4 regions of the Rhizobium sp. BT-226 genome follow, and region 3 is predicted to be linked to each of the others. Evidence: riboswitches for the same ligand, from Rfam matches in the RefSeq annotation. Region 3 holds a riboswitch; each other region holds the start of a gene.
What was found. A riboswitch is a leader RNA that binds a small molecule or an ion and turns the genes downstream of it on or off. The one in region 3 is predicted to bind cobalamin.

Region 1: it holds a riboswitch for cobalamin, as region 3 does, so the genes downstream of both, nrdH (glutaredoxin-like protein NrdH) here and cobU (bifunctional adenosylcobinamide kinase/adenosylcobinamide-phosphate guanylyltransferase) in region 3, are expected to answer to the same signal.
Region 2: it holds a riboswitch for cobalamin, as region 3 does, so the genes downstream of both, bluB (5,6-dimethylbenzimidazole synthase) here and cobU (bifunctional adenosylcobinamide kinase/adenosylcobinamide-phosphate guanylyltransferase) in region 3, are expected to answer to the same signal.
Region 4: it holds a riboswitch for cobalamin, as region 3 does, so the genes downstream of both, OIU37_RS30810 (CbtB domain-containing protein) here and cobU (bifunctional adenosylcobinamide kinase/adenosylcobinamide-phosphate guanylyltransferase) in region 3, are expected to answer to the same signal.

What each region holds. Positions count from the first base shown of each region.
Region 1 is NZ_JAOYTI010000010.1:4,661-10,412, forward strand. Features, by position in the region: gene nrdF (class 1b ribonucleoside-diphosphate reductase subunit beta) at 1-34, opposite strand, end outside; gene nrdE (class 1b ribonucleoside-diphosphate reductase subunit alpha) at 207-2,411, opposite strand; gene nrdI (class Ib ribonucleoside-diphosphate reductase assembly flavoprotein NrdI) at 2,390-2,794, opposite strand; gene nrdH (glutaredoxin-like protein NrdH) at 2,809-3,030, opposite strand; cobalamin riboswitch at 3,310-3,534, opposite strand; gene OIU37_RS34270 (heavy metal translocating P-type ATPase) at 3,934-5,752, opposite strand, start outside.
Region 2 is NZ_JAOYTI010000001.1:752,375-758,126, reverse strand. Features, by position in the region: gene OIU37_RS03910 (MFS transporter) at 1-1,204, opposite strand, end outside; cobalamin riboswitch at 1,615-1,803, shown strand; gene bluB (5,6-dimethylbenzimidazole synthase) at 1,845-2,531, shown strand; gene OIU37_RS03900 (SDR family NAD(P)-dependent oxidoreductase) at 2,683-3,429, shown strand; gene OIU37_RS03895 (DUF2865 domain-containing protein) at 3,546-4,643, opposite strand; gene OIU37_RS03890 (hypothetical protein) at 5,219-5,752, shown strand, end outside.
Region 3 is NZ_JAOYTI010000001.1:909,928-915,679, forward strand. Features, by position in the region: gene cobN (cobaltochelatase subunit CobN) at 1-1,427, opposite strand, end outside; gene cobW (cobalamin biosynthesis protein CobW) at 1,432-2,472, opposite strand; gene cobU (bifunctional adenosylcobinamide kinase/adenosylcobinamide-phosphate guanylyltransferase) at 2,477-2,986, opposite strand; cobalamin riboswitch at 3,363-3,760, opposite strand; gene OIU37_RS04675 (chloride channel protein) at 4,018-5,752, shown strand, end outside.
Region 4 is NZ_JAOYTI010000006.1:333,538-339,289, forward strand. Features, by position in the region: gene OIU37_RS30795 (inorganic phosphate transporter) at 1-121, shown strand, start outside; gene OIU37_RS30800 (bifunctional diguanylate cyclase/phosphodiesterase) at 131-1,702, opposite strand; gene OIU37_RS30805 (histidine phosphatase family protein) at 2,154-2,708, opposite strand; cobalamin riboswitch at 2,792-2,912, shown strand; gene OIU37_RS30810 (CbtB domain-containing protein) at 2,941-3,150, shown strand; gene OIU37_RS30815 (CbtA family protein) at 3,179-3,925, shown strand; gene OIU37_RS30820 (hypothetical protein) at 3,976-4,608, shown strand; gene OIU37_RS30825 (sulfite oxidase-like oxidoreductase) at 4,593-5,255, opposite strand; gene OIU37_RS30830 (sensor histidine kinase) at 5,440-5,752, shown strand, end outside.

The DNA.
Region 1 (5,752 bases), on a different contig from region 3:
GCACGCGAGAAGCGGGTTTGATTTGCATGTTCATTAGGTGGTCCCTCTTGAGGAATATGTCTGGGCGCCCCCTCATCCGCCTGCCGGCACCTTCTCCCCGCTGGGGAGAAGAGACTTGTGGCAGCGTCATCCCCAACCAAGTCCCCTCTCCCCAGCGGGGAGAGGGTTAGGGTGAGGGGGCTTCTGGCTCGAGGCCCGAAATCAAATCACAGCGTACAAGACACGCAACCCTGCACCTCGGTGCCGGACAGCGCCATCTGGCGAAGGCGGATGTAGTAGATCGTCTTGATGCCCTTCTTCCAGGCATGGATCTGCGCCTTGTTGATATCGCGCGTCGTCGCCGTATCGCGGAAGAACAAGGTCAGCGACAGGCCCTGGTCGACATGCTGGGTCGCCGCCGCATAGGTGTCGATGATCTTCTCCGGCCCGATCTCGTAGGCATCCTGATAATAGTCGAGATTATCGTTGGTCATGAACGGCGCCGGATAGTAGACGCGGCCGATCTTGCCTTCCTTGCGGATCTCGATCTTCGAGACGATCGGATGGATCGAGGAGGTCGAGTGGTTGATGTAGGAGATCGATCCCGTCGGCGGCACCGCCTGCAGGTTCTGGTTATAGAGGCCGGAGGCGATCACCGCCTTCTTCAGCGCGGCCCAGTCTTCCTGCGTTGGAATATGGATGCCCGCGGCCTCGAACAGAGCCTTCACCCTCTCCGTCGCCGGCTCCCAGAGCTGCTCGGTATATTTGTCGAAATAGTCGCCGGAAGCATATTTCGAATTCTCAAAGCCCTTGAAGCTCGTGCCGCGTTCGACCGCCAAGAGGTTTGAGGCGCGGATCGCGTGATAGGTCACCGTATAGAAATAGATGTTGGTGAAGTCGACGCCTTCCTCGGAGCCGTAGAAGATGCGTTCGCGGGCCAGGTAACCGTGCAGGTTCATCTGACCGAGGCCGATCGCATGGCTCTCGTCGTTGCCCTTCTCGATCGAGGGAACCGAGGAAATGTGACTCATGTCGGAAACGGCCGTCAGCGCCCTGATCGAGGTCTCGATCGTCTTGCCGAAATCGGTGGAGTCCATGGCCGCCGCAATGTTCAGCGAGCCGAGATTGCAGGAAATGTCCTTGCCGAGATGTTTGTAGGAAAGGTCGTCGTGATATTCGCTCGCCTCGCTCACCTGCAGGATCTCCGAGCAGAGATTACTCATCGAAATACGCCCGGCGATCGGGTTCGCCCGGTTCACCGTGTCCTCGAACATGATGTAGGGATAACCGCTCTCGAATTGGATTTCGGCAAGCACCTGGAAGAATTCGCGCGCCTTGATCTTCTTCTTGGAGATGCGGGCATCGTCCGCCATCTCGCGGTACTTTTCCGTCACCGAAATCTCGGTGAAGGGCACGCCATAGACGCGCTCCACGTCATAGGGCGAGAACAGGTACATGTCCTCGTTGTTCTTGGCGAGTTCGAAGGTGATATCGGGCACGACGACGCCGAGCGACAGCGTCTTGATGCGGATCTTCTCGTCGGCATTTTCGCGCTTGGTGTCGAGGAAGCGCATGATGTCGGGGTGGTGGGCGTTGAGATAGACCGCACCCGCGCCCTGCCGCGCCCCAAGCTGGTTGGCATAGGAGAAACTGTCTTCGAGCAGCTTCATCACCGGGATGATGCCCGAGGACTGGTTCTCGATATGCTTGATCGGCGCGCCTGCCTCGCGGATATTCGTCAGCGACAGCGCCACGCCGCCGCCGCGCTTCGACAATTGCAGCGCCGAATTGATCGACCGGCCGATCGATTCCATATTGTCCTCGACACGCAGCAGGAAGCAGGAAACCAGTTCGCCGCGCTGCTTCTTGCCGGCGTTGAGGAAGGTCGGCGTCGCCGGCTGGAAACGGCCGGAAATGATCTCCTCGACCATGTCGCGGGCAAGGGCCTCGTCGCCGCGCGCCAAGGCCAGCGCCACCATGCAGATGCGATCCTCGTAACGCTCGAGATAGCGCTTTCCGTCGAAGGTCTTCAGCGTATAGCTGGTGTAATATTTGAAGGCGCCGAGGAAGGTCGGGAAGCGGAATTTCTTGGCATAGGCCTGGTCGAACAGATCCCGCACGAAATTGAAGGAATACTGGTCGAGAACCTCCTGCTCGTAATAACCCTCGGTCACGAGGTAATCGAGCTTTTCCCTCAGATTGTGGAAGAACACCGTGTTCTGGTTTACATGCTGCAGGAAATATTGCTTGGCAGCCATTCGATCCTTGTCGAGCTGGATCCGCCCCTCATCGTCATAGAGGTTCAGCATCGCGTTCAGCGCGTGATAGTCGAGGGTTTCGGCCGCCTTCGACGGCCTTTCCCCGGCGGGCTGAGCAATAGTGTGATGCGGTTTTGCGCCCGCATCCCGCGTCAGGTTTGTTGCCGTGTCCAAAATCGTTCCATTCCGTGTTTGACCTTGGCGACGTCGTCTTCGGTACCCATGAGCTCGAACCGGTAAAGGTACGGCACCTGGCATTTCTGCGAGACCACGTTGCCGGCGAGCCCGTATGTCTCGCCGAAATTGCTGTTGCCCGCGGCGATCACGCCGCGGATGTGTCCTCGGTTTTCCGCATCATTGAGGAAACGGATCACCTGCTTGGGAACGGCACCCTTGCCGCCGTCGCCGCTATAGGTCGGCACGATCAGCACGAAGGGTTCGCGGATATGGAACGCGTGTGCACCACCTGGCGGAATGCGCGCCGCACGCAGTCCGAGCTTGGCAACGAACCGATGGGTGTTCTCGGATCGGCTGGAATAATAGACGATCAGGCCCATCGCTTGTCCTCAGGTCAGGAGAGCGCGCTGATCATGTCGGGGCGGAAGCCCGCCCAATGCTGCTCGCCGGCGATGACCACAGGCGCCTGCATGTAGCCGAGGCTGCGGACGCGATCGAGCGCTTCGGCATCCTGCGAAATATCGACGATGTCATAATCGACGCCCAGACGGTCGAGGGCGCGGTAGGTGGCAGTGCACTGGACACAGGCAGGCTTGCTGTAGACGGTAATAGTCATGATATTCCTCGTGACGACGCGATTGGGCGCAAGACATCGATCGGAAATCTGTCGATATCCGTCGAAAAATTCTCTGATGATTTGAACTATGCGGCTCGTTCAGCCGCTGGGCGTAATCCGCCCTCTACCTGGTGCGGGTGGCGGCCTGAACTGAGATACTGACATGACTTCACCCCGAAGTGGCTCAATGCGAAGGTTTCGGGGCGGAGGTTCGGGCCTACGAAACGCGACACGGAGATTCCCCGCAGCCATGCAACGCGACCTTCCGGACACCCCGCCCGTGGACGTTTCGTTCGAGGCAGGTCTCCTGGCTCACGGGTCAAAGCGCCTGCCCAGCCTTCCCGGAGCATCATGCTCCAGTGACCTGAAATCGGACAGTTGCTCACCGCTTACAGTTGCGGGGGCAGCTCCGGCATTGCCGCGCTATGATGGCGAAGCGCACCGAATTCCCGTCTTAGCCATCAATCCCTACGAATCGATGGAACCTCGAACACTAGATATAGTACCCCAATCCAAATTCGCGTCAACGGATGGTTTGTGCATTGCGTTACGGCAGGTTTGAAATCGCTACATTCCTGTGAAAAACATGGCTAACGAAGGCTTAGGAAAAACGAGCTGTGGAGAAGACCTGAACCCGAGAGCCGGCCTGCAGCCGGCTTTCAGGCTGCTGACTACAAAACCCGCGACGTCATCCTCGGCCTTGTGCCGAGGATCTGCGCCGGTCAATTAAGCATCTGACAATAAATGGTTTTCAGTCAAGCAATTGCAGTGGTTAGATGCTCGGCACAAGGCCGAGCATGACGGAGGAGACTTTGTCAACAAACTGAGAGCCGACCCAACGGATGACCGGCTCGGCGATTTTCGCCCGAATCGTCGGACTTCAGACCGCCATCGGGAAAACATTCATCCCTTTATCCGAAGCAGCCGCAGCGCGTTGATCGTCACCAGCACGGTGGCGCCGGTATCGGCGAGGATCGCCGGCCAGAGCCCGGTGATGCCGGCGATCGTCGTCACCAGAAACACCGCCTTCAGCCCGAGTGCGATGGTGATATTCTGCAGGATATTGCGCATCGTGCGTTTGGACAGTTCAATCATCCGCGCCACGTCGCCGACGCGTCCATGCAGCACGGCGGCATCCGCCGTCTCCAGCGCCACATCCGTGCCGCCGCCCATGGCGATGCCGATATCGGCAGCGGCCAGCGCCGGAGCATCGTTGATGCCGTCGCCGACCTTGGCGACGATGAAACCCTGGCGCTTCAATTCGCCGACCACCCGCTGCTTGTCCTCAGGCATCATCTCGCCGCGCCAGTCGATGCCGAGCATGCCGGCAACGGCTGCTGCCGTCCGCTTGTTGTCGCCCGTCAACATCATCGCCTTGACGCCTGCCGATTTGAGGGCAGCGAGTCCGGCCTCGGCATCCTCGCGCGGCTCGTCGCGCATGGCGAGCAGGCCGGCCGCAACACCGTTGACGAGCAGCACCGATATGCTCTTGCCCTCGTCGTTCAGCGCCGTGATGCGTGCATCCTGGTCCGCGCTGAGCGTCCCCCGCTCGCGAGCGGCAGGCGGCGACAGCAGATCCAGCGTCTCGCCGCCGACCTTGCCGCTGACACCCTTGCCCGGCAGCGCTTCCAGCTCGAAGGCCGGCGGCACGGGAACGCCGTCCGCCTTGGCGCGGTTAAGGATCGCCTGCGCGAGCGGATGGCTGGAACCCTGCTCCAGCACCGCCGCGCGCGACAGCACCTGCGCCTCGCTCAGACCAAAGGAAATGATGTCGGTCACCTGAGGCTTGCCTTCCGTCAGCGTGCCGGTTTTGTCGAAGGCGACCATCGTCACCTTGCCCAGCGTTTCCAGCACCGCGCCGCCCTTCATCAAGAGCCCGCGCCGCGCACCTGCCGAAAGCGAAGCGGCGATCGCCGCCGGTGTCGAAATGACAAGCGCGCAGGGGCAGCCGATCAAAAGGATGGCAAGGCCCTTATAGACCCATTCGCCCCACGGCCCATCGAACAGCAGCGGCGGAACGACCGCGACCAGCGCTGCGACCACGACGACGCCGGGCGTGTAATAGCGCGAAAACCGATCGATGAAGCGTTCGGTTGGCGCCTTCGATTCCTGTGCCTCCTCCACCAGCTTGACGACGCGGGCGATGGTATTGTCGGCGGCAGCCGCCGTGACGCGAACCCTCAGCACCGCATCACCATTGACCGTGCCGGCAAAAACGACGGCATCGACGCCCTTGCGCACCGGCGTGCTCTCGCCCGTCACCGGCGCCTCGTCGATCGCGCTCTCGCCTGAGAGGATGATGCCGTCCGCCGAGATCCGGTCGCCAGGACGAACCATGATGATGGCGCCGACAGCAAGGCTTTCAGCCGGCACCTCCCGTGTCTGCCCGTTGTCTTCGAGTAGCGCGGTCTTCGGCACCAGCGCCGTCAACGATTGGATGCTTTCGCGCGCCTTGCCCGCTGCCACCCCTTCTAGCAGCTCGCCGACGAGGAACAGGAACACAACGGTTGCCGCCTCTTCACCGGCATTGATGATGACGGCGCCGACGGCGGCAATCGTCATCAGCATCTCGATCGAAAACGGTGTTCCTGAGAAGGCGGCCATGATGGCGCGCCGAGCGATCGGCACCAGCCCGATCAGCATGGCGACGATGAAGGCATAGGATGCAATCGCCGGCACAAGATGGCCGACGGCATAGGCGGCAACGAGTGCCGCCCCCGAA
Region 2 (5,752 bases), 160 kb from region 3:
GAATGCCGCCGGCGATCGCCACACCCATCGCCATGGAGATGCGCTGGGCAACGGCATTGATCGCGGTCGCCTGGCTGCTCTCGGCGTCGTCGACATCGCCAAAGGCCATGGCGTTGACGCCCGAGAAAGCCATGGAGCGAAACAAGCCGCCGATCAGCAGGCTGGCCATGATCAGGAACAGCGGTGTTTCGGCGGTGAACAGACCGTTGATGCCGAGGAAGATCGCCGCCAGCAAGGTGGTGAGCGAGATCACCGTGCGGAAGCCGAAGGCATTGAAGGTGCGCGAGGCGGCGAATTTCGAGCCCATGGAGCCGAGCGCGCTGACGAAGGTGACCGAGCCCGATTGCAGCGGCGTCAGGCCGAAGCCGAGCTGCAGCATCAATGGCATCAGGAACGGCAGGGCGCCAAGCCCCATGCGGAAATTCGAGGCGCCGAGGATCGCTGCCCGGAACATCGGGTAACGGAACATCTTCGGATCGAGAAGCGGATAGGGCACGCGGCGGGCATGCAGGAGGTAGAAGAGGCCGGCAAGGATGCCGATCGTCACCGCGGCATAACCATAGATGACGGGCACGGCTGGCAGGCTGATCACCGACAGGCCGAAGACGAAGCCGGAGAAGCCGAGGCCGCACAGCAAGAAGCCCGGAAAGTCCATCGGTCGCGGACTGCGTGGCTCGACGGCCGGCAGGAAACGCGTGACGAGGATGATGCCGAGCACGCCGATCGGGACGTTGATCCAGAAAATCCAGTGCCATGTGAGATAGGTGGTGAGGAAACCGCCGATCGGTGGACCCATGATCGGGCCGATCAAAGCGGGAATGGTGAGCCAGGCCATGGCATCGACGAGTTCGTGGCGTGGCGTTCCCCGAACCAGCAGCAGGCGGCTGACCGGTGTCATCATCGAGCCGCCGGCGCCCTGGATCAGGCGCGAGATGACGAAGGCCGTGATCGAGTTGGAAAAGGCGCAAGCGATCGAACCGATCATGAAAACGAAGATCGCCATGCGAAAGATGTTGCGCGCACCGAAGCGATCGGACATCCAGCCGCTGATCGGGATGAAGATCGCCAGCGCCACGAGATAACTGGTGACGGCGAGCTTCAGCGCGATCGGCGAGGTGCCGATATCGGCGGCGATTGCCGGCAGGCTGGTGGCGATCACGGTCGAATCCATCTGTTCCATGAACAGGGCGACCGCAAGGATCATGGGTGTGAGGCGGGGCACGGGCAACCGGGATGCTGCGATGGACTGGCTCAGTCCATACGCCTTCGGCGGGGACAAGGCCATAGAAACTATCGATGAAGGGCTTTGCCACGCCGCTTCAAACCGACGCGGGTGGGCTTGTTCCCTTAAGACCAGACAGCAGCAGCGCTGTCATGTTAGCCACATGCACCAATGCCCAAGAGAGCCTCCTCCTGAGGTGCGCAGCCAAAGGCCGAAGCCTCGAAGGGCGAGGCGGGTGCACCGGCGCGGACGCGAAATGATGAATGACGAAAGAAGCGGCGCTGCGGCGTGTCCTTCGAGGCTCCTACGGGGCAAGGATGGAATCGTGGAGGATGCCGCGCCGTCCTCTCAACCGCCTGTCGGCTCGCGGCTTGCCGCCGCAGCACTTTCCTGAAATAGATGCGCCGTCAGGTGCCCGCCGGTAAGGCGGGAGAATCGGGAATCCGGTGCAAGGCCGGAACGTGCCCAACGCTGTAAGGCCGACGCTTGCCGCATCATCATGCCACTGGCTTTTTGCCGGGAAGGCTGCGGCAGACGGATGACGCCGAGTCAGAAGACCGGCCTGGCAAGATAGACCGATCCGCGCGGACGGCGGAGCGGTTGCATTGTTGGGGATTTGACGATGCGACCCTTTGATGAGGATGCCCTTTCGGCGGCGTCCGGTTTTTCCTTGGCCGAACGCGAGGCCGTCTATCATGCGATCATGACGCGGCGCGACGTTCGCAGCCAGTTCCTGCCCGATCCCTTGCCGGATGACCTTGTGCGGCGGCTGCTGACGGCAGCCCATCATGCACCCTCCGTCGGCTTCATGCAGCCGTGGAATTTCATTCTGGTGAAAAGTGCCGCTGTCCGGACGCGCGTCCGGGATGCCTTCGCGAGCGCCAACGACGAGGCGGCGCTGATGTTTGCCGGCGAGCGGCGGCAGGCCTACCGCGCCCTCAAGCTTGAAGGTATCGTCGAGGCGCCGCTCGGCATATGCGTGACCTGCGATCCCACCCGCAGCGGCAGCGTCGTGCTGGGGCGCACGCACAATCCCAAGATGGATAGCTATTCCACCGTCTGCGCCATCCAGAATCTCTGGCTTGCGGCGCGGGCGGAAGGGGTCGGCATCGGCTGGGTCAGCATTTTTCGCGAAGGCGATCTGAAGAGCATTCTCGGCATACCCGAGCATATCGAAGTGGTCGCCTGGCTCTGTGCCGGTTTCGTCGATCGGCTCTATGACGAGCCTGAACTCTCCGTCAAAGGCTGGCGGCAGCGGCTGCCGCTCGATGAACTCGTCTTCTACGATGGATGGGGACTGAACACCTAAAGCGCGTCGCGATCTTTCGATGCCGGTATCGCCGACGCCGTGCGAGGCCGAGTGATATCTTTATTCCTGACCTTCATATCGATACGCTGAAAGCGAAATCCCGGAACTAGATATTCGGCTATCTGCGGCTCAATCGGAGGATAACGGCCCAATGAACATGATCGACTTGAAGGAGCGGATCATCGTGATCACAGGCGGTGCGCGCGGCATCGGCTATGCTATCGCAGAGCGCGTCATCCAGTCTGGTGGCAAGGTGGCCATCTGGGACCTGAACGAAAACCTGGCGAAGGACAGCGCTTCCGCTCTCGGATCCGGTACGGTCGCTTTCGGCGTCAACGTCGCAGATCCCGTATCAGTGAAAAACGCGGCGGCGACGACCGAAGAGATTTTTGGCCGTATCGACGGGCTCGTCAATTCCGCCGGGATTACCGGTCCGGTAAAGCCCGCGATCGAATACGATGTCAGCGAGTGGAAAGACGTCATCGATGTCTGCCTCACGGGAACCTTCAATTGTTGCCGGCACGTCGTTCCGGTCATGTTAAAGCGCGACTACGGGCGGATCGTGAACATCTCCTCGGTTGCGGGCAAGGAAGGAAATCCGAACATCGCCGCCTACAGCGCAGCGAAAGCTGGTGTGCTGGGCTTTACCAAATCTCTTGGCAAGGAACTCGCAAAGACGGGGATCGCCGTGAACGCGGTAACGCCGACCACCGCAAGGACACCTATATTGGACGGGCTGACACCCGAGTTTATCGAATATATGCGCGTCCGCATCCCGCGCGATCGTTTCGTCGAACTTGGTGAGATCGCTTCCATGGTCGTCTGGCTGCTCTCCGAAGAGAATTCCTTCACGACCGCATCGACGTTCGACCTGAGCGGCGGTCGTACGACCTACTGACCATGCTCAAGCGACCCGCATTCACATCCCGCCGAACGTTCGCGTGACATCGCCGCATCTCATGCACCCTGGCACAACGTCGCTATGGTTCCGCCGCCGCTGTTCCAGCTGTTCAATCACTGCTGCTGTTGCGGCTGCGGGCCCGGCGTTGCCGGGTTGGCGAGGTCGATCGAGCCCTGATCGCCGGCCAGAAATTGCGGGCCGACCTGACGGACGCGGTTCTGCGTCGGATCATAGGGGCGCTCGGGAACGGAGGGTTGCGGCGCTGCGGCTGCGGCATCCTTCGCCGGGGGATTGGTGCGGATGGTGGTGATCGAGCCCTGCTGCGGCGGTTCGCTCACCGCCTGCCTGCCGCGCATCTCCTCGTAATAGGCGGTGAGATTGCAGGCGCAGGAGGACTTTTCCCCGGGTGTGCGGTTCTTGTAGGCAAAGGCGTTCTTCATGGCGCTATAGGGCGTGCCTGTTGCGACCGAGATCATGTTCGAGGCTTCGGTGCTCGTCACGTCCCGATAGAACAATTCGGTCTCGATGCCCGGGCACATCTTGGCGCAGGTCTGGGCGTCGCGGCCGAAATCGACCGATGTGGCGTTCGAACTGATCGGGAAGAAGCCGCCGTCGCAGCTGCGCACGCACATGGTGCTGACTGGCGACAGCATCTCGGCCCGCGGCAGGCCGTAACGTGGATCGACCTCTTCGCCGCCGCCGAGCGGGATGAAGGTATCGGCGCGCATCGCCTGTTCCTCGACACTCGGGGGCGGCTCGGCGGCGCTGCGCTCGTCCGGGGCATAGAAGTTTTCGCTGTTGCAGCCATTGCGGTCGAGAGCAGCCATCAGTTCGCGGCGGGCCTGGTCGTTGTCGCTGCCCCGGCCGAGCAATTCGGCACGGCGGTCCTGGAGATAGCGGATATTGTCGATCATGCGGGCTTCGGATTGCGAGAGCTCATCGCAATAATCGGCATTCTCGCCGCCGATCACGACCATGCTGCCCGACGTGCAGTCATTGCTGCGCAGCTCGTTGCGGACCTTGCGCAACTCGAGGTTCTGTTCTGCCAGGGCGCTGGAATAGTGGCGGGCTTCCGGCCCGTTGCCATTGCCGATCGATCGCGGCAGGTCGGCAAGGCGGCCGCGCAGATCCTCACAGATTGCGCTGCTTTGCGCGGCGGCAGGCGCCGCAAGGGCAAGGAGAAGGACAAGAGACAGGTTTCGGCGTTTCACGGCGTCGTCCCGGAATGAGCAAAGAATCGATCGGTCGATTGCGGCCTCGATCGCCGCGCGTTGTCTCTTAACGTGTTTCTCTTAATAAGCTTGGAGAAATTCCTAGCGCATTTTCGCGATCTTATCCAGCAGGCCACGTCCGCCGAGGGACGTCAGCTGCCATTCGCGCCGTATTCCAGTCATTGATCCATCTCACCCCCAGCCAAAACTGGAAGCGATCATGGGGCCAGTCGCGTTGACGGTATGCGCCATACCGATTAAGCAAATACAATAAATGATTGACCTATTAAATTAATAATGCAACCATACATAAGCTTAAATCGCCTGATGCTGGCGATGCGATTAGTATCTCTTTTTATGGTTGCCATAGAAGTACTTGTCGCCCTTGGTAATGCCGCTGGGGGCGATGGGTACGACTTTAACCTGTTGAGAGTACCGAGCACCGGACTTAGGCCCGCTGTTCGATAGCTATCGGTTGCTATGTCGACCTTCGTGCAACGCGAATGCCGCGCTTGATGCGTGCCCCAAGCATTTTCTATTCGATCAACTTTTCCGTAGGCTTAGGAGGAATGAGCATGAGAAAAGTGTCGCTTGCGAGAATGATTTTCAACGGCTTTGTTTCGATTTCCCTCCCTTTCACCGCGTTGGCGGCGGAACCGCCTTCCTGTCCACGCGCAGATGGTAAGCTGACCGCCGACGCGTTGAAAACAGTCGTTATCACTCAGAAGGATCATTCCACGGTCTTTGATGGAGATCGTTTTTCTCTTTCACTTACCCTGCAATCCATTCTTGCCACGGCCTTCACGCCCAAAACGGGATCTCCCATCCCTGTCGAACAGCAGAAAGCGCTCGCGTCGTCCCACACCGAACAGCTTGCGCTGCTGACGAGCTTGATCCGATCATTTCGGAATCTGGATCGTTCATCCAATGGTGTCACCAACAACGCAACGTTCCGCCTACACGAGGCCGAGCTGGAGCCAGAGGCGCTATTGGCTTCCATGAAACCTGTAGGCCTGTTCAACCGCTTCGACCTTGCTCCCGCGAATTGGAGCTACTGTGGGGAGCATCGCGTGGTGTACGCAATGGGTACCGGAACAAATCGAATGTTC
Region 3 (5,752 bases):
GGATAGTTGGCCATGACCAGCGCGATACGCCGGTCGCCGGCGGAAGTCTTCCGCAGCCGCGCCCAATTGGCGGCAAGCTCCGCCGTATAACGTACCCGGCCAGCATCCGGTTCGCTGGCGACAATATTCGTCTCGACGGCAGCATCGTAGCGCGCCGCCGTCTTGAAGGAAACAGCCCGTGCCAGCACCCGCCCGTCGACTTCAGGCAGCGCCACGTTCATGCCGAGATCGCGCGCCGACAGACCTTGCGAGGAAGCGACCCACGCCTCCCTCGACGAGGCCGAGAGGATCGCCTGCAGCACGATCGCCTCATTCGCCTCCAACACCGTCGGCTGCCGGTCTGCACCCGGTGCCGAGACGGCAAAGCCGGTCGTGTTGATGACGACATCGGGTTTCAGCGCCGAAAACACGCTTTCGAGAATGCCTGTGGAAACCGGATCCTTCAGGCTATAGGCAAAGACCGGCAGCGGCCGGAGACCGAGTGTCGCCAGCGCTTCGACCAGTGCTTCGATCGGTCCGGTCTCGCCGCTCTGCACCAGGGCGCGGTAGAAGCTGATGGCGACGATGGGGGAAGAAGTGGGTTCGAATCCCGCCTCTTCCCTCGAACTTGAGGTACCCCCCTCTGTCCTGCCGGACATCTCCCCCACAAGGGGGGAGATCGGCAAGTCGCTTGGGCTTCTCACAAAAGAAACGTTTGAAGACGCCGCACCTTTGGCCCGGGAGATGGAACGAGACCTCTCATCTTCGATCTCCCCCCTTGTGGGGGAGATGTCCGGCAGGACAGAGGGGGGTGTCCCTAGCTCAACCGACAAAGGGACAGCCACACGCGAAGACACCACGGCAGTAGAAACCAGCCGCCACTCCTCAACCCCAATCAGTCCCCGCCCCGGCCACCAGATCCCGGCCTTCATCAAGGGCGCCGCCGGTGCCGGCTTCTCCGTGCCCGACAGCATCGCCCCGGCATAATCGAGAAACGCCCGCGCATTGGCATCGCCGCCCTCGATCAGATAGGCCCAGAGCGCGTTGAGATCGTCCAGATCAACATTGGAAAAAGGAATCAGCCCCGCATCTGGCCTGGCATCGCCCGGCAGCACCGCGATCAATGCACCGACGCGGGACGCTGCCGCATGCAGCGCTTCCAACGCATAATGGAAATAGCTGGCGCCCCCGAGCGCCCGCAGGACAATCAGCTTGGCATGCCGCGCGGTGCGCTCGACATAGGTGTCGACGGACATCGGATGCTTGAGGCTCATCAGGCTGGCGAGCCTGAGCGAATACGGCCCACCGCGCTCGCGATGGGCGGCGGCGATCGCGGCAAGCTCGGTATCGGCAGCCGACAGGAACAGGATGTCGCCCGGCGTCTGCCCGAGGTCGATCGCCTCCTCGCCGTCGCTGATCGTTCCCTGCTGAGCCAGAAGCAGATGCATCGGTCTATGCCAGCGCTTCGATCGCTGCCCGCACCGCGTCCTGATCCATCTCATGCAGGCCGATGACGACGAGGCGCGTGGCGCGTCTTTCACCAGGTGCCCAGGCGCGGTCGAAATAGTGGTCGATGCGGCTGCCGACGGCCTGGATCTGCAGGCGCATCGGCTTGCCTGACACATCGACAAAGCCCTTGAGGCGCAGCACGTCATGCGCAGCGATGATCGTCTTCAGCGACTCGATAAAGCCGGCGGGATCGGCAACCGGGCCGAGATCGACGACGAAGCTGTCGAATTCGTCATGGTCATGCGGCGCACCGTCTTCATGCTCCAGCTCGTGATGCGACTTGCGATTGGCGACATCGTCCTCCGTGCCGATGCCGAGGCCGAGCAGGATGCCGGCCGACACCTCGCCATTCCTCGCTTCGATCATCACGGGTTTGCGCACCGTGCGGGAGGCGACCTCGTCGCGCACCCTGATAAGGCCGGCAGCGTCGATCAAGTCTGTCTTGTTGAGCACGATGAGATCGGCGCAGGTGAGCTGATCCTCGAACAGTTCCTCGATCGGGCTTTCGTGATCGAGCGATTCATCTTCGGCACGGCGCGCGTCGACGGCATCATGATCGTCGGCAAAGCGGCCGGCGGCAACAGCCGCGCTGTCGACCACCGTGATGACGCCGTCGACGGTCACCTGGGTGCGAATGTCGGGCCAGTTGAAGGCGGCGACCAGCGGCTGCGGCAAAGCAAGGCCAGATGTTTCGATGACGATATGGTCGGGACGCTGTTCGCGCTCGAGCAGCTTGGTCATCGTCGGGATGAAGTCATCGGCGACGGTGCAGCAAATGCAGCCATTGGTCAGCTCGATAATGTCGTCCTCGGTGCAATTCTCGGCACCGCACCCCTTCAGCACATCGCCGTCGACGCCGAGATCGCCGAACTCGTTGATAATCAGCGCAATCTTCTTGCCGCCGGCATTGGTGAGCAGGTTGCGGATCATCGTCGTCTTGCCGGCACCGAGGAAGCCGGTGATCACGGTTGCGGGAATCTTCATTAACTTAACCCTTCATTTTCAGCGGCAGGCCTGCCGCGATGAAATAGACCTCAGTGGCTTTCGCCGCGATCGATTGGTGCAGCCGGCCGGCATGATCGCGAAAATCCCGCGCCATGCGATTGTCGGGCACGATGCCGAGACCGACCTCGTTGGAAACGAAAACGAGCCGCGCCTTCGCGGCGGACAGGAAATCGGCAAGCGCGGCAAATTCCGCCACCATGTCGCGCTCCTCGATCATCAGATTGGTGACCCAGAGCGTCAGGCAATCGATCAGCACGATGCGCCCTTCGCCGTCGATGGCAGTGAGCTTGCCGACGAGATCGATCGGCTCTTCATGCGTTGTCCAGGACGGACCCCGATCGGCCTTGTGCTGGACGATGCGCGCCTGCATCTCCTCGTCCCAGGCGCGGCCGGTCGCGAGATAGTGGCGGTCGAGGCCGGTTGCCGTGACGAGGGATTCGGCGAAACGGGATTTGCCGGAGCGGGCGCCGCCGAGGATGAAGGTGGCCGCCATACTCAAACGCCCCTCAGAGAGCGTGCGTAGCCGTGGCCTGTTCCGAATGCACCTTTCTCGGCTAATGAGGGTGTGACACCCCCCTCTGTCCTGCCGGACATCTCCCCCACAGGGGGGGAGATTGAATCGCCGAGAGCTTTTCTCCAAACAATTGATGTAGGACGACGGTCGTGCTGCTTGCCGATCTCCCTCCTTGTGGGGGGGATGTCCGGCAGGACAGAGGGGGGTACCCAGCATTCGACAAAAGCGGCCGAAAACATTCCTCTTGCAGCGCTGCTTGGAGGCGTGGCGTGCGCCGCACCAGGCCGCGCCGAATTCAATCGTTCAGCCAAGACAACCTCCGTGCTGGCAACGGGCATAGTGCCCAGGTGTGGGCTTCTCGCCCGGCACGCATGGCAGGTCTCCTGGCTCGCGGTTATCGGCCTCGATCGGGGCAGACCGGAAACCGGTCGCCCTGATCGTGCCAGCGGATCATCCTCGCCTTCCCGGCTGCATCAGTGAAAAGGTGGACGATTCGTAGACTTGAGAGGCGTCCGACCCCGGTTGATCACCATGCATATCCAGTGGCTTTTCCGGCATATCGCCCATCCCGCCCGCTTGCATCATTGCAAGCCGCCGGCCGGAAGGGCCTGATGCCGGATGGAAGACCCTGACCGCTCTACAGTCGCGGGGTCGGCTGTGATGAAGGCGCCCGGCTTGGGTCCGCCCCGTCACATTCCCTTTTCATCCGGAAGGGCGCTACACCGATCCGGAACCATCCGTTGTCAGGATGGTCAGTCGACCATCCGTTATCGGGATGGTTAGGCAAGCGCAGGGATGAAGTCAACCGGCCTTGGCGGCCGCCCGATGGCTGGCCCTGCGGCGTGACCACCCAAACACGACTTACCCTACCTAAAATATCGTCATTTATCAGAGACTTACGTCACCGAAATTTATTCAAACCGCCGGCTTTTCGCCGCAATTGCATCGCAAGCGGACTGCGCGACCATCTCTGCCCTTGACCGGGCCTCTCCCCGCCTAGTTGTCTAGCCATGCTTATGAAATTGGATCGGCGCCGTTTTCGTGCGCTGCGTGTATTCTTAGATCCGGGACGCCTGCGGGCTCTGACCCGGCGCAGCGAGGTCGGCCTGTCGCTGGCGGGCGCCGTCGTCGGCGTCATCTCGGGCCTCGCCGTCACCGGCATGAGCTACGTCTCCAACGAGCTGCATCAGCTGGTCTTCGGCATCGCCGACAGCGAAAGGTTGAGCTCGTCCGAGATCGAGAACAAGCTGCTGCTGCTCACCGCCCCCGTCATCGGCGGCGCCCTGCTCGGCCTGCTGCTTTTCGTGCTGGCGAAACGGCGCAAGAAGCCGATGGTCGACCCGATCGAAGCCAATGCGCTGCATGGCGGCCGCCTGTCCCTGACCGACAGCATCATCGTTGCCGTGCAAAACCTGATCTCCAACGGTTTCGGCGCCTCGGTCGGCCTGGAGGCCGGCTATACTCAGCTTGCTGCCGGCCTCGCCTCGAAATTCGGCCTGAAGCTGCAGCTTCGCCGCTCGGACCTGCGCACCCTCGTCGGTTGCGGCGCGGCCGGCGCCATCGCCGCCGCCTTCAATGCGCCGCTGACCGGCGCCTTCTATGCTTTCGAGCTGATCATCGGCACCTATACGATCGTCTCGCTGACCCCGGTCGTCGTCTCTGCCCTTGTCTCCACCCTGATCGCAAGGCTGCTCGCCGGCAGCGATTTCACCATCGATATCGGCAGCTTCGGCTCGGTCGTGCCGGCCGATTATATCCCGGCGCTGCTGCTCGGCGCTTCCTGCGCCGGTGTCGGCATCCTGATCATGCAGGGCGTCGCTTTTGTCGAGGAGCTGGCGCGCAAGAGCTCAATCGCCCCACCCTTCCGCCCGGCGCTCGGCGGCATCATCGTCGGGCTGTTGGCGATGATCTCGCCGCAGGTACTCTCGGCCGGCCACGGCGCACTGCATCTCAACCTTTCCCATGAGGTGGCGATCCCGACTCTGATCGGCCTCTTCCTCTTGAAATCCTTCGCCTCGGCGATCTCGATCGGCTCCGGCTTCAGGGGCGGGCTGTTCTTCGCCTCATTGTTCATGGGCGCCCTGCTCGGCAAGCTCTTTGCCTATTGCGGCCCCTATTTCGCCGATGCGACGCTGACGCCCGTCATCTATGCCGTGGTCGGCATGAGTTCGCTTGCCGTCGCCGTCATCGGCGGGCCGCTGACCATGACGTTCCTGGCGCTCGAGATCACCGGCGATTTTCCGATCACGGCGCTGGTGCTCGCCGCCGTCATCACCTCCTCGCTCGTCGTGCGTTCGACCTTCGGCTACTCTTTCGCCACATGGCGCTTTCATCTCCGCGGTGAAAGCATCCGCAGCGCCCACGACGTCGGCTGGATCCGTAACCTGACAGTCGACAAGCTGATGCGCGCCGACATCAAGACGGCAAGGGCGGGCATCTCTCTGGAGGAATTCAAGCAGGCCTTTCCGATCGGCTCGACCCAGCGCGTCATCCTCGTCGAGGAGAGCGACAAATATGCAGGCCTCGTGCTGGTGCCGGAGATCTACGCCAACCCGACCGACGCGCAGGACGAGGGCAAGGCGCTTGCCGATTTCATCCACTACCGAAACGATTTTCTGCAGCCGCAGATGAATGCCAGGCAGGCCGCGGCGATTTTCGACAAGAGCGAAAGCGAAGCGCTCGCCGTCGTCAACAACCTGATCGAACGCAAGGTGATCGGCCAGCTCAGCGAAAGCTATACGCTGC
Region 4 (5,752 bases), on a different contig from region 3:
GAACGGTTCCGGCCTGCAATGGTCGACCGTGCGCAACATGCTGATGGCCTGGGTGCTGACGCTGCCGGCCTCGATCGCGATCGCCTTCGTGCTCTTCGTGATCATGCGTCAGGTTTTTTAAGGCGTCCCGTCAGGCCGTGGAGGCCAGGCTGGCATTGCGATCGCTGATGAAGATGTCCGCCTCGGCGGCGGGCATGGCCTTGCCGAAGAGATAGCCCTGGCCGATGTCGCAGCCAAGCTGCAGCAGGAAGGCAAGCTGGCCGTGCTCCTCGATACCTTCGGCCGTCGTCTTGATGTTGAGGCTCCTGCCGAGGCCGAGCATGGCGCGGACGATCTTCTCCTGACGCTCGTCGTCGCGATAGGTGGCGATGAAGCTTTTGTCGATCTTGATCTTGTCGAAACGGTAGCGGGCGAGCTGTGCGAGGCTCGAATAGCCCGTGCCGAAATCGTCGAGGGCGATCTGGATGCCGGCGGCATGCAGCTCATCGAGAATAAGCGCGGCAATGGTGGGATCCTGGATCAGCGCGTTTTCGGTGATCTCCACTTCCAGGCGCTGCGGCGGCAGCCGGCTTGCCGAAAGGACCTTGAGAATGCGCGACGTCAATAATCTGTCTTCCATCTGCACCGGCGAGACGTTGAAGGACAACATCACATGCTCCGGCCAGGTGAGGGCGTCGCTACAGGCCTGGGTGAGAAGGTCCTCGAACAATGCGGTGATCATGCCGGTTTCCTCGGCGATATCGATGAAGACCGGCGGCGGAATATTGACGCCGTCGTCACCGATCCAACGCGCTAAGGCCTCGAAGCCGCAGAGCTGGCCGGTCTTCAGGTCGATCAGCGGCTGATAGAAGGGCTTGATCGCCTTGTTGGAGATTGCGACGCGCAGCCTGGTTTCCAGCGCGGCACGCTCCGTTACCTTGTCCTGCATCGAAGCTTCGAAGACGAAATAGTGGTTGGGCCCGCGTGATTTCGCCTCGTACATGGCGAGGTCGGCACGGTGGGCGGCATCTTCCAGCGGCTCGGCCCCCTCGGCCCAGCGGTCATAGCCGACGCTGGCGCCGACTTCGACGGCAAAGCCATCGATATGGATCGGCCGGGTGACGGCCTGGATCAGCAGCTTGGCAAAACGCTCCTCGCGCTGCGCGGTCAGGGCGAAGGCGACGATGATGAATTCGTCGCCGCCGAAGCGATAGACGCAATCGGCATTGCCGAGCGCGCAGATGCGTCTGGCAACCTCGATCAGCAGGACATCGCCGCCCTTGTGGCCGACGAGATCGTTGACCTTCTTGAAGCCGTCGAGGTCGACGGAGAAGATGGTGACGTTGCGGTCCCACTCCTCGATCTCGGCCTCATCGTCCTTGATCGGCCGTGAGAGGATCTTGCGCTCGAAGGCGTAGCGGTTCGGTAGCTTGGTCAGATGGTCGTGGGTTGCGGTCCAATCGGCCTTGGCCTGGGCGGCGGCGCGCAGGTCCATTTCCTTGCGCAGGTCGGCGATGCGCAGCACTGAATAGACGAAGCTCATGGCGCCGGCGATGCCGAGCGCCAAAACGAGCTTGTCGGCGCCGTATTCGCCGAAGCCGGTCATGAAGGAGACCAGGCTGTCGTCGAGCTGTAACAGCGTGCCGAGGAGCCAGAGGGTTACCCCAAATCCGACAATCGACACGCATTGCCGTCCGGCCCTGCTTTGGAAAAACACCGGCATTATGCCTTCTCCATCTCCACCCTTCGCCGAATTATCACGAAAGTCTGAAATGTTTGTTGAAACCAGAAGGCGAATTATCGGAGGCGGCAGCCTGTTGCTGTGCCGCAGAGAGACCCGACAGGGCTTGTGGGGAACCAGGGCGTCGTTGGCAGCGCGATTCTTGGTTGGGAGACCGGCTGATGCGGGAAAAAACGAAGGCGAGCGTGCTATTGCATCGCTCGCCCTTTCTCGTGCTTCAGGCGGTGACGATCAGCAGCGGGACGCTGACGATGAGACCGACCAGAACCGTGACTGTGGCGACACGCATCAAACGTAGGCGCCGTGTGCGCTCGCCACTCCAATCATATGTCATTCTTCCATCTCCTTGGGACAAGGAAGTAGTCCCCGCAAAGCCGGGTTCAACAGAGATGACGCGATTTGCTTGTGCAAAGCTGGATAAGATCAGCAGTCTCTAATGCTGGAAGCGCAGAGACCAGCGCTGTCCGTTGCTGGTCATGCTGATGACGGAAAGCGGCTCGACGTCGCTCAGCCAGAAGGAGGAGAGCGGCGCCTGCAGCACATGGACGATCGCTGCCCGGATGACGGCCGCATGGCTGATTGCAATGATGTGGCCGCCGAGGACGGTCTGGCCATCCATCCAGCCGGCGATGCGCTTGCGCAGATCAAGAAGGCTCTCGCCGCCATGCGGAGCCGCTTCCGGATCGCTCATCCAGCCCATGAGGTTCTCCGGCTCTTCGGTTCCGATCGCCGCGATCGACCTGCCGGCCCAGCGGCCATGGTCGCAGTCGCAAAGCGCCTGATCTATTTGGGCTTCGAGGCGGAGCGCGTCAGCAGTCTGGCGGGCGCGCAAGGCGGGGCTCGTGGCAATACGGTCGGCGCGGGGCGGGGCGATCATCCTGCCGGCTTCCTCCACTGCCTTGTCCTCCAGCGGTTCGTCGAGCGGGAACAGGGCCTTGCGGCTTGCTGCCGTCGCGCCATGGCAGATCCAGGTGAGGCGCGTGTTCACGGTCGTTCTTGTCTCCCGGAATGCAGCGACAGCGTCCTTCGCCGGCTTGTGAAGTTTCGTTGACAGTCTCTTCGGCGTGCAGATATAACCGTGCTGTTGCGGGTTTGGAAGCCGGTGTAAGTCCGGCGCGGTCGCGCCACTGTGACCAGCGTGTCGAAACTCTTCGCGCTGGAAGTCAGACCCACCTGCATAAGCACTCTTTCGACTGAACGCGTCATTCCCGGAGGAATACATGTCTGACACCACTTTCGCGCCCGTTGCTGTACCGGCGCCGATCCCAGTAGGAGAGATCCTGCCCTGGGCGATCTTCGGCGGCCTGCTGATGCTGATCGTCCTCTATTTCGTCGGTACCGAGGAAGGCGCGATGGCGCTGTTCAACGGCATGTATGTGCACGAATTCGTGCATGACGGCCGCCATCTCCTCGGCTTTCCCTGCCACTAAAGCGCGCTTCGCGATCGGAGTTCCTGACATGGTTGGAAACCTTCTGCTTCGCGGCATGCTCGCGGGCCTGATTGCCGGCATCCTCGTTTTTGCTTTCGCCCATACCTTCGGCGAGCCGCTGGTCGATGCGGCGATCGCCTTCGAGGAGGCGAGCGCCCAGGCGGCCGGCGAAGCTGCCGAACCTGAAATTGTCAGCCGCGCCACGCAGGCCGGTCTCGGCCTTTTCACCGGCGTCATGGCCTACAGCGTCGCCGTCGGCGGGCTCTTCGCGCTCGCTTTCGCCTTCGTGCACGGTCGCTTCAGCCGCCTTTCGGCGCGCGGCACCTCGGCCGCCATCGCCATTGCCGCCTTCGTGGCGGTCGTGCTTGTTCCCAGCATCAAATATCCCGCCACTCCGCCGGCGGTCGGCAATCCCGACACGATCGGCGTCAGGACCGAACTATTCTTCCTGATGATCGTCGTTTCGCTTGCCGCACTCATCGCCGCGGTGGCGCTGTCACGTCGTCTCTCCGAGCGCTTCGGTCCCTGGAACGGCGCGATCATCGCCGGCATCGCCTATCTCGTCTTCATCGGTCTCGTGCTCTCTCTGCTGCCGCCGATCAACGAGGTGCCGGAGAACTTTTCGGCGATGGTGCTCTGGGGCTTCCGCACGACCTCGCTCGGCATGCATGCGATCCTCTGGGCAACGCTCGGCCTCGTCTTCGGGGCGCTGGCGGAAAAGCGGCTTGCCGTTAAGGGCGGGCAACGCGGCCGACCGGCAACGGCATTTCACTGAACGCATCGAAGGGCACCGCTTTGCCGGCGCCCTAAACTTTTCGGGCGATTATGAAAAACGACAGAGCCAGACCATTGCTGCTGGCGGCGTTTTCTGCCGCCGCGTTTTTTTGTGTGGTCGCCGGAAGCGCTTTTGCCCATAGCCGCGGCGGCGGCGGCAGCTATGCCGGGCTGAATATCCCGCAAATCTCCCATGGCGAGATGGCTGTCATGTCTGACTATCGCGGTCGGATCATCGATCTTGCATCCCGCGCCGTCGAGACAAACGAGCCGTTCCGTCGTGTGTTGAACTATGCTGAAATCCAGTACGCCTACTGTCTGTGGGGCCGGGTGCCGGGCAGCGTGACGGACGAGGAGAGCCCGTTCAACGAATGCGCCCATGCCTATCTCGCCGCGACCAAGGCGGTCTTGCTTTCGATGCGCGAGATGCCGCGGGAGGCCGCTGCGGCGGGTGAAATCATTTCCGCGGTCGACGCCGACATGGCGCGGCGCGGGCTTGCGCTGATCAGTTGCCGGTTCAGCGGCGCAGCCTTCAACACGGCCGATATCGTCGAGCCGCGCTGGAGCGGAGTCCCGTTTCATGCCGCCAGCATGGCATCGCTGACGGGGCTCGCCTCTTTGTTCGGCCTTAGCGTGTTTGCGCTTCGCCGTTTCACGCGGCCGAAAGCTCAATCGTCGGAATAGCGTTGCTCGCGCCACGGATCGCCATAGATGTGGTAGCCGTTCTTTTCCCAGAAGCCCGCCTGGTCAGCAGGCATCAGCTCTATGCGGCGCAGCCATTTGGCGCTTTTCCAGAAATAGAGATGCGGTACGACGAGACGCATCGGGCCGCCGTGCTCCGCCGTCAGCGGCAGGCCTTCCCAGGCGGTGGCGAGGATTGCATCCTCGGCGGCGAAATCGGAGAGCGGCAGGTTCGTGGTATAGCCGTCGTAGCTCGTCAGCATGACGTAAGCTGCTTCCGGCTTCGGCATGGCGAGGTCAAGCAGATCGCGCGTCGAAACGCCCTTCCATTTGTTGTCGTAGCGCGACCAGGTGGTGACGCAGTGGATATCGCTCACCCCCGTGCTCTGTTCGATCGCCTGGAAGTCGGCCCAGGTGAGGGTGCGCGTCGTTTCGACGAGGCCGCGCACCTCGAGCCGCCAGGTCTCGGTCGAGATGACAGGCTGCTGGCCGAGGTCGAGTACAGGCCAGTTCTTGACAAGGTGCTGGCCGGGCGGCAGGCGCTCGGCTTCGGGACGGCTGATACGGCCGGTCAGGAACTTGCCCTCTGCCGCCCAGCGACGCTTGGATGTGGTGAGTTTGCTGTCGGCGGGCGTCTGGTCGTCGCTCATGGGCGGGGCCTCCTTGCGGTGTAGCAATAGGACACTGCCCCTGCCGGGTGTCAAGTTTCGGCGGCCCCTTGGAAATCCCTATCCACCCCTCTAAACTCGGTGCGTTGGGTATGCCTCGCTGGGGAGTGGAGGCAGAAAAGGGGAGGAGCCGGTTCTGTCTTCGAAATATCGTGCGATAGCTGCGTTGCTGGTGGTGCCGCTGATCATCTTCGCCTTCTTCACGTATGGGAGCGCGATTGCGACGCGCGCCTATATGGAGGAAGCCTCGGCGCAGGCAGGAACGGCGCTACGCCTTGCCGTTTCGGCACTCAGCGGCCATCTCAACCGCTACGAGGCGCTGCCGGCGCTGATCGCCGATCATGACGACATCAAGGAACTGGTGAGCGCGCCTGAAGATGCGGCGCTGCGCGATGCGGCCAATCTCTATCTCAAGGAGATCAACGGGCTGCTGAAATCCTCCGATATCTATGTGGTCAAGCCAGACGGAGAGACGATCG